2 regions of the Streptomyces sp. NPDC058877 genome follow, and region 1 is predicted to be linked to the other one. Evidence: riboswitches for the same ligand, from Rfam matches in the RefSeq annotation. Region 1 holds a riboswitch; the other holds the start of a gene.
What was found. A riboswitch is a leader RNA that binds a small molecule or an ion and turns the genes downstream of it on or off. The one in region 1 is predicted to bind cyclic di-AMP.

Region 2: another riboswitch for cyclic di-AMP. It lies ahead of ACFW2Y_RS28235 (M23 family metallopeptidase); the one in region 1 lies ahead of ACFW2Y_RS29610 (transglycosylase SLT domain-containing protein).

What each region holds. Positions count from the first base shown of each region.
Region 1 covers NZ_JBHYMF010000187.1:3,463-7,526, reverse strand. The annotation lists gene ACFW2Y_RS29620 (phosphocholine-specific phospholipase C) at 1-94, shown strand, start outside; gene ACFW2Y_RS29615 (hypothetical protein) at 156-758, opposite strand; cyclic di-AMP (ydaO/yuaA leader) riboswitch at 1,129-1,314, shown strand; gene ACFW2Y_RS29610 (transglycosylase SLT domain-containing protein) at 1,319-2,191, shown strand; gene ACFW2Y_RS29605 (phosphoribosyltransferase family protein) at 2,175-3,479, opposite strand; gene ACFW2Y_RS29600 (SpoIIE family protein phosphatase) at 3,735-4,064, shown strand, end outside.
Region 2 covers NZ_JBHYMF010000165.1:366-4,429, reverse strand. The annotation lists gene ACFW2Y_RS28245 (M16 family metallopeptidase) at 1-827, shown strand, start outside; gene ACFW2Y_RS28240 (M16 family metallopeptidase) at 824-2,221, shown strand; cyclic di-AMP (ydaO/yuaA leader) riboswitch at 2,434-2,599, shown strand; gene ACFW2Y_RS28235 (M23 family metallopeptidase) at 2,612-3,382, shown strand; gene ACFW2Y_RS28230 (GntR family transcriptional regulator) at 3,573-4,064, shown strand, end outside.

The DNA.
Region 1 (4,064 bases):
GTACGACTTCACGATCGTCGCCGACGTCGACGGGACGTGGTCGCGCCGCTACACCGGCCACATCGAGACCGGGGCGCCCAGCACCAGCGGCTGATTCCCCGACGCACGACCGGGCGGCGACCTCCTTGCCGCCGCCCGGCGACGGGCGGGGCGGGTCACCGGCCGGCGTGCGCGGCGCGGCGGATCGTGGCGTCGAGAAGGGCCAGTGCGTCGGCGGCGGTGCGGCCGGGGGCCCTGTTCCACGGACCGATCAGATCCAGCCACCCACGGGCCCGAAGCTCCGTCATGATCCAGGCGGCGGCCTCGTTCATGGTGTCCGCGCCGCCGTAGCCGAGGCGGTGGGCGGCGAGGAGGGCCCCGCAGACACACCGGGCACCTCGGACGTTGCGCAGTCTGTACGGAGCGTTCTGCCAGCCCCACTCCGTCAGCACCAGACGGGCATAGCCCAGGTGGACCGAGGGACGCAGCTCCACCTGGCCGATGCGGCGCCAGGCGTGGAGCCGGTCGGGCAGCACGGCGCCGATCCGGCCGGGGATGCGACGCCCGGCAGGAACCTCCTGCGGCAGGGCCGCGAGGGCATCGGCCACCAACCGTTCCACCGGCACGCTGAGCAGTTGCCGCCAGTGCGCTTCCGACGGGGCCGACTTTCCGGCGGGGGTCGCGCCGGTGACGATCTGCTGCCAGGCCGCGTCCTCGAAGAGCGCGGCGGCCTCGCGGTCAAGGTCATCGGGGGTGAGCAGCGGAGGGGAAGGGGACATCGAGGTGACTCCTAGGTCGACTGCCCCCATCTTTAATGCTGAATGTCCATTTTGCGAGTTTTGACCCTCGCAAGGAGAGGGCGCGCCGCGGCGACCTCCGGCGAGTCGGTGACATCACACCTAATTTCTGCACATTTACTCATGAATGGAATTACTTCTCATATCAGACATAAAGCATCGAGTGACGGGATTCACTCCCCACCCCATCCATTCGACGGAAGGATCCCCCCTCCCCTTGCCGCGCAAGGAAGTTCGAGATTCCGGAGAGATCATCGATCTTGAATTCGCGGAATTACTTGATCCATTTTTCGATACCCGAGAACCGCTCCCCTTGTTATCCGTTGCATTACTGGCCTACGGTCGCCTCCATTCGAGCGGATCGCCTAATCCTGCCGCCGCTCGACACACCTCCCTTTTCACCCGACGGCAGGAGCGGGGGACCCACGAATACGCCGGTCCGGTGATCCGGAACGGCTCGGGGTGTAGCCGCGTGCGCGCGGCCGGACACCTCCCGTCCGAACCCGACAGCTCACCTCGCAGGCACCGGAGAGGAATCCGTCATGCCTGCTCACGGCAAGCACCGCCGCCCCCGTCGTAGTCCCGTCTCCCGTGGCCTGGCCCTGGTGGGCACGGGCGGCGCCGCATTGACCTTGCCGCTGGTCGTGCCGGCCGCCGCCAACGCCGCTCCGGCGTCCGCGGCCCCGGAAACGGCCGCCCGGCCCTTCAGCAGCCCCGCGGCCCCGGCCGTCGCCAAGGCGGTCACCGCCCCGGCAGCCGCGCGCACCTACACCGTCGTGAGCGGTGACTCGCTTTCCCTGATCGCCCACAAGAAGGGAATCCAGGGCGGCTGGAAGAGCCTTTACCGGGCCAACAAGGGAGCCGTGGGTGACAACCCGTCACTCATTCACCCCGGTCTGAAGCTGACGATTCATAAGAATTCCGCAAAGCCCGTTGCCACACAGGGCAAGCCGAAGAAGTCCACGACGACCGAGCGCGCGAGCCGCTCCGAACGCCGCCCGGCCGCCCCCGTGGTGACCACCGGCACCGGCGCGTCCGCAGCGCAGGCCGCCCCCGCTGCGGTCAAGGCCGCTCCGGTTGCCGCCACCAACTACGCCGACAACCTCGACGGCTGGATCAGGGAGTCGCTGGCGATCATGGCCCAGCAGGGCATCCCCGGCACCTACGACGGCATCCTCCGCAACGTCATGCGCGAGTCCTCGGGAAACCCCAGGGCCATCAACCTCTGGGACTCCAATGCCGCCGCTGGCACCCCCTCGAAGGGGCTGCTGCAGGTCATCGAGCCGACCTTCCTCGCCTACCACGTGCCCGGTACGTCCATGGACCTGTTCGACCCGGTCGCCAACATCACCGCCGCCTGCAACTACGCGGCCGACCGGTACGGCTCCATCGACAACGTCAACGGGGCGTACTGACCCGCTGCCGCCGGAAGTGGTCGTCGAACCAGGAGGTGGCGAGCTCCGCCACCTCCTCCAGGGCCCCCGGCTCCTCGAAGAGGTGGCCGGCACCCCCCACCACGGTGAGCCGGTTCTCACAGCGCAGCAGTGACTGGGCCCTCCTGTTGAGGTCGAGGACCAGCGCGTCCGCGCCCCCCACCACCAGGAGCGTGGGGGCGCGCACCCGCCCCAGGCGCTCACCCGCGAGGTCCGGCCGGCCGCCGCGCGAGACGACGGCGCTCACCCGGGACTCGGGGTCGCCGGCCGCCCACAGCGCAGCCGCCGCGCCGGTGCTCGCCCCGAAGTACCCCAGGGGAAGTCCGGCCCCCTCGGGCCGCGCGGCCAGCCATTCGGTGGCCCCGGCAAGCCGCCCGGCGAGCAGTGGGGTGTCGAAGACCCTTGCCCGGTCCGTGGCCTCCGCCTCGGTCAGCAGGTCGAAGAGCAGCGTCCCTAGCCCCGCCCGGTTGAGCCCGGCGGCAACCGCCCGGTTCCGGGGGCTGTGCCGACTGCTTCCGCTGCCGTGGGCGAACAGGACGATGCCACCTGCTCCCTCGGGCACCGCGAGCCGTCCGGCGAGCGTGCGGCCGGTGACCGGGATCCACACGTCCGTGTCCTGCACGACCGGGTCGCGCGCGGCCCTGTTCCGGTCCAGGCAGGCGACGACCTCGGCGTCCGCGGTCTGTGAGAAGTCCCGGTAGAACTGCCCGATCGCGAAGAACCGGTCCGGCGTGTGCACGCTGACGGTCTCGTCGACCTCCCCGCCGAGCCGGGTCGTCCAGCCGCGCGGAGCCACCGGGACCGCGAGGACGATCCGGGCAGCGCCACGGGCGCGGACCACCCGGCAGGCCGCCAGGGCCGTGGCCCCGGTCGCCAGGCCGTCGTCGACCACCACCACCGTCCGTCCGTCGAGCGGCACGGAAGGCCGGTCGCCCCGGTAGCGGAGGGCCCGGTGGTCGAGCTCCACGTGCTCCCGTGCTTCCACGGCGGCGAGCTCGCGTTCGCTCACCCCGGCCTCGCGGAGCACCCTCTCGTTGAGCACCCGGACGCCCCCCTCCCCGAGCGCCCCCATCGCGAGCTCCGGTTGCTGGGGGACCCCGAGCTTGCGTACGAGGCAGATGTCGAGCGGCGCATCGAGGGCGTCCGCCACCTCGGCAGCCACGGGCACGCCGCCCCGCGGGAGCCCGAGGACCACGACGTCCCGGTCCTTGAGGTGGTCGAGCCGGGCGGCAAGCTGCCGCCCCGCGTCACTGCGGTCGCTGAAGAACATGATCGGCCGCCCTTCCGCCTGCGCGGCTCGGACCCGGGGAAGAACACGGTCGTCCGTCCCTTGCCCACCCCTCCCAGGGTAGACGGGGCGCGGTGACCGGCAGGCCTAAGACGGGCCCGGCCGCTCGGCCCGGGGAGTCACCGGCCCGGCAGAGGAGGACGGAGCCGGCCCAAGCTCCGCGGAACACCCTGCTCACGACGGTGAACGCACCGGTCCCGGATGCGGGCGGCTTCGTCCCTGGCGCATGCTGTCTGTGTGACCTCGCACGGCGTGTCCGGCCACGGCCCGGCGGGCGGCATCGGACATCCGTCCGAGAACGGAGCCGACGACGGGCCGGCTCCGGCTGCGCTGACCTGGGCACTTGCGGAAGCCGCCGTCGAAGCGGTGGAGCAGGTGGGCGGCTATGCGGGCGGGGTGTACCTGCGCTCCGGCACTCCGGGGCTGCTGCGGCTCGCCGTCCTGGTGGGGCTTCCCGGGCAATTGTTCCGCCCGTGGTGGCGGATGCACGCGAACCGGCCGTTTCCCGTCTCTGAGGTGCACCGCTCGGGGCAGTCCGTCCACCTCGCCGACGTCGAGGAGGCCATG
Region 2 (4,064 bases), on a different contig from region 1:
ACACGCCGATCGGCTCCATGGCCGACCTGGACGCGGCCACCCTGGAGGACGCGCGGAACTTCTTCCGCACCTACTACGCCCCCAACAACGCGGTCCTGTCCGTCGTCGGCGACATCGACCCGGCGCAGACCCTCGCCTGGGTCGAGAAGTACTTCGGCTCCATCCCCGCCCACGACGGCAAGCCCGAGCCGCGCCCCGGCGAACTGCCCGAGGTCATCGGCGAGCAGTTGCGCGAGGTCGTCGAGGAAGAGGTTCCCGCCCGTGCGCTGATGGCCGCCTATCGGCTGCCGCACGACGGCACGCGCGAGTGTGACGCCGCCGACCTCGCCCTGACGGTCCTGGGCGGCGGCGAGTCCTCCCGCCTGCACAACCGCCTGGTGCGCCGTGACCGTACCGCGGTGGCCGCGGGCTTCGGCCTGCTGCGGCTCGCCGGGGCGCCTTCGCTCGGCTGGCTCGACGTGAAGACCTCCGGCGGCGTCGAGGTGCCGCAGATCGAGGCGGCCGTCGACGAGGAGCTCGCCCGGTTCGCGGCGGAGGGTCCCACGTCGGAGGAGATGGAGCGTGCGCAGGCCCAGCTGGAGCGGGAGTGGCTGGACCGGCTCGGCACGGTGGCGGGCCGCGCGGACGAACTGTGCCGGTTCGCGGTGCTCTTCGGCGACCCGCAGCTCGCCCTGACCGCCGTCGACCGGGTCCTGGACGTCACCGCGGACGAGGTCCGGGCGGTCGCGGCGGCCAAGCTGCGCCCCGACAACCGTGCGGTGCTCGTCTACGAGCCCCTGGCGACCGAGCAGAGCGACAGCGACGAGGAAGAGGGAGCGGACCAGTGACCGACGCTGCCGTGTCTTTGACGAACATGGACTTCCACCCGCAGCCCCAGCCGGGCACCGCGAAGCCGTGGGCCTTCCCGGCTCCGGACCGTGCGAAGCTGGACAACGGTCTGACCGTGCTCACCTGCCACCGGCCCGGTCAGCAGGTGGTGGCGGTGGAGCTCTTCCTGCCGGCGCCGCTGGACGCCGAGCCCGCCGGTCTCGACGGCGTTGCCACGATCATGGCCCGCGCCCTGTCCGAGGGCACCGACCGGCACAGTGCGGAGGAGTTCGCGGCCGAGTTGGAGCGCTGCGGCGCCACGCTCGACGCGCACGCCGACCACCCGGGCGTGCGAGTCTCCCTGGAGGTGCCGGTCTCCCGCCTGCCCAAGGCGCTCGGCCTGCTGTCCGAGGCCCTCGTCGCGCCGGCGTTCCTGGAGACCGAGGTCGAACGCCTGGTGCGCAACCGCCTCGACGAGATCCCGCACGAGTCGGCCAACCCGTCCCGTCGCGCCGCCAAACAGCTCTACAAGGAGCTGTTTCCGGACGGTTCCCGGATGTCCCGGCCGCGCCAGGGCACCGAGGAGACGGTCGCCGCGATCGACGCCGCTGCGGTACGCGCCTTCTACGAGGCGTACGCACGGCCCGCCACGGCCACGGCCGTGGTCGTCGGTGACTTGACCGGCGTCGACCTCGACAAGGTCCTCGCCGAGTCCTTGGGCGCCTGGGTCGGTGAGCCGGCCGAGCCGCTGCCGATGCCGCCGGTCACCGCCGACGACACCGGGCGGGTCGTCATCGTGGACCGCCCCGGTGCGGTGCAGACCCAGTTGCTGATCGGCCGGATCGGTCCGGACCGGCACGACCGCGTCTGGCCGGCCCAGATCCTCGGCACCTACTGCCTGGGCGGCACCCTGACCTCGCGCCTGGACCGTGTCCTGCGCGAGGAGAAGGGCTACACGTACGGGGTGCGGGCCTTCGGGCAGGTGCTCCGCTCCGACGCCGGGGGGAACGGAGCGGCGATGCTGGCCATCAGCGGTTCCGTCGACACCCCCAACACGGGTCCGGCGCTTGAGGACCTCTGGAAGGTGCTGCGGACCCTGGCCGCGGAGGGACTCACGGACGCCGAGCGCGAGACGGCCGTGCAGAACCTCGTGGGTGTGGCACCCCTCAAGTACGAGACGGCCGCTTCGGTCGCCGGGACGCTCGCCGATCAGGTGGAGCAGCACCTCCCGGACGACTTTCAGGCCGAGTTGTACGCGCGCCTGGTCGAGACCGGCACGGTCGAGGCGACGGCAGCCGTGGTCAGTGCCTTCCCGGTGGACCGACTGGTCACCGTGCTGGTCGGTGACGCCGCTCAGATCGCGGAGCCGGTGCGGGCGCTCGGCATCGGTGAAGTGACCGTGGTGACCGGCTGATCCGTTCCGCCGACCACGGCAGAGCCCGGCAACGGAGGTCCCTGACGGCATGGTTCGTCAGGGACCTCCCGTTTGTCCGTATTGCTGGTAAGGGTGGCCTTCTGCCCTGTGGCATGTCTTACAAATAAGCGTGTCTGTTTGGTGATTGACAGACGATCCGCATAGCGTCGGTCCGGCTGTTCGTCAGTTGCACGTGCCGCAACCGCGGCATCGAACAGTCATCGCCGAGTCCCCGTCAGGCGCGAGCCTGGGGAGCCGGGGACCCACATCGAGTCCCTGGGGTGAATCGAGCGCCTTCGTCCCGGACGGAGGGGTTCGTAGGAGACCTTCCTGCTCCGAACCCGTCAGCTAACCCGGTAGGCGAGAAGGAAGGAAAGGACCAGCCACTTCATGGCGTTCACCCGTGCCACCGGGAAGCATCGTGGTTCGAGCCGGATGGCTCGCCGCAGCGTGGGCATCGCCGGTGCGGCGACGCTCGCCACCACCGGCGTCATCGGCACCCTGGCCTCCCCGGCGCTCGCCGCCGACACGGACGACCGTTCCCCCGAGGACACCGGCCTCACCCAGGTGATCACCGAGGATTCCCTCGTGGACCGGATCAACGCCCAGGCCGCCGCCCAGGAGCAGGAGGCCGTCGAGGCCATCGCCAAGGCGAAGGCCGAGGCCGAGGCCAAGCGCAAGGCCGAGGCCCGGGCCAAGGAGATCCGCCTGGAGCGCGAGCGTGCCGCCCGCGAGGCCGAGCGCCGCCGCCTGGCCTCCTTCCAGCTTCCCGTTGCCGGCTCGTACGTCTCCACCGGTTACAAGACCGGCGGCTCGCTCTGGTCCTCCGGCAGCCACTCCGGCGTCGACTTCCACGCCGCCTACGGCACCCGGGTCGTCTCCGTCGGCTCCGGCACCGTCGTCGAGGCCGGCTGGGGCGGCGCTTACGGCAACAACATCGTCATCCGGATGAACGACGGCACCTACACCCAGTACGGGCACCTCGCCTCCATCGGCGTGTACGTCGGCCAGACCGTCGAGCCGGGCCAGCAGATAGGCGTCTCGGGTTCGACCGGCAACTCGACCGGTCCCCACCTCCACTTCGAGGCGCGCACGAGCCCCGAGTACGGCTCGGACGTCAACCCGATCTCGTACCTCCGTGCCCGCGGCGTCGCGGTCTGATCCGGATCCGTCGCGCACCACGTCGCAAAAGCCCCGGCTCGTACTGAGCCGGGGTTTTTTGCTGACCAAAAGATATCCATGGATTCCGCTGGGGCATCGGAAATTCTGGCGTGCTGCAATAGAGTCGCAGATCGGACGCAGGACGGGCGTCGATCACGTTGTCTCGCGCGGACCAAGGCGGAGGTCGGACATGCGCATTCCCGCGCACTCGGTATGCACGGCGATCCGGGACGACATCGTCTCCGGTCTGTTCGAGCGGGGGAGCCGGTTGACCGAGGAACAGCTCGCCCGTCGGTACGGGGTCTCCCGCGTTCCGGTCCGTGAGGCGCTGCGCACCCTGGAGTCCGAGGGCTTCGTTGTCACCCGCCGGCATGCGGGCGCCCATGTGGCCGAGCCCACCGAACAGGAGGCGGCCGACCTCCTCGACATGCGGGCGCTGCTCGAACCGCTGGGGGCCGCGCGGGCGGCGCAGCGGCGCACCCAGGCGCATCTGAAGGTGTTGCGCGGCCTGGTCAGGCTGGGGCAGGAGCGGGCCAGGCGGGGACAGGGCGAGGACCTGAGGTCGCTCGGGAGTTGGTTCCACGAGACGCTCGCGCAGGCCTCCGGCAGTCCTGCCCTGACGGCGCTGCTCACTCAGCTGCGGTACAAGATCGCTTGGATGTACGTCGTGGAACAGCCCGCC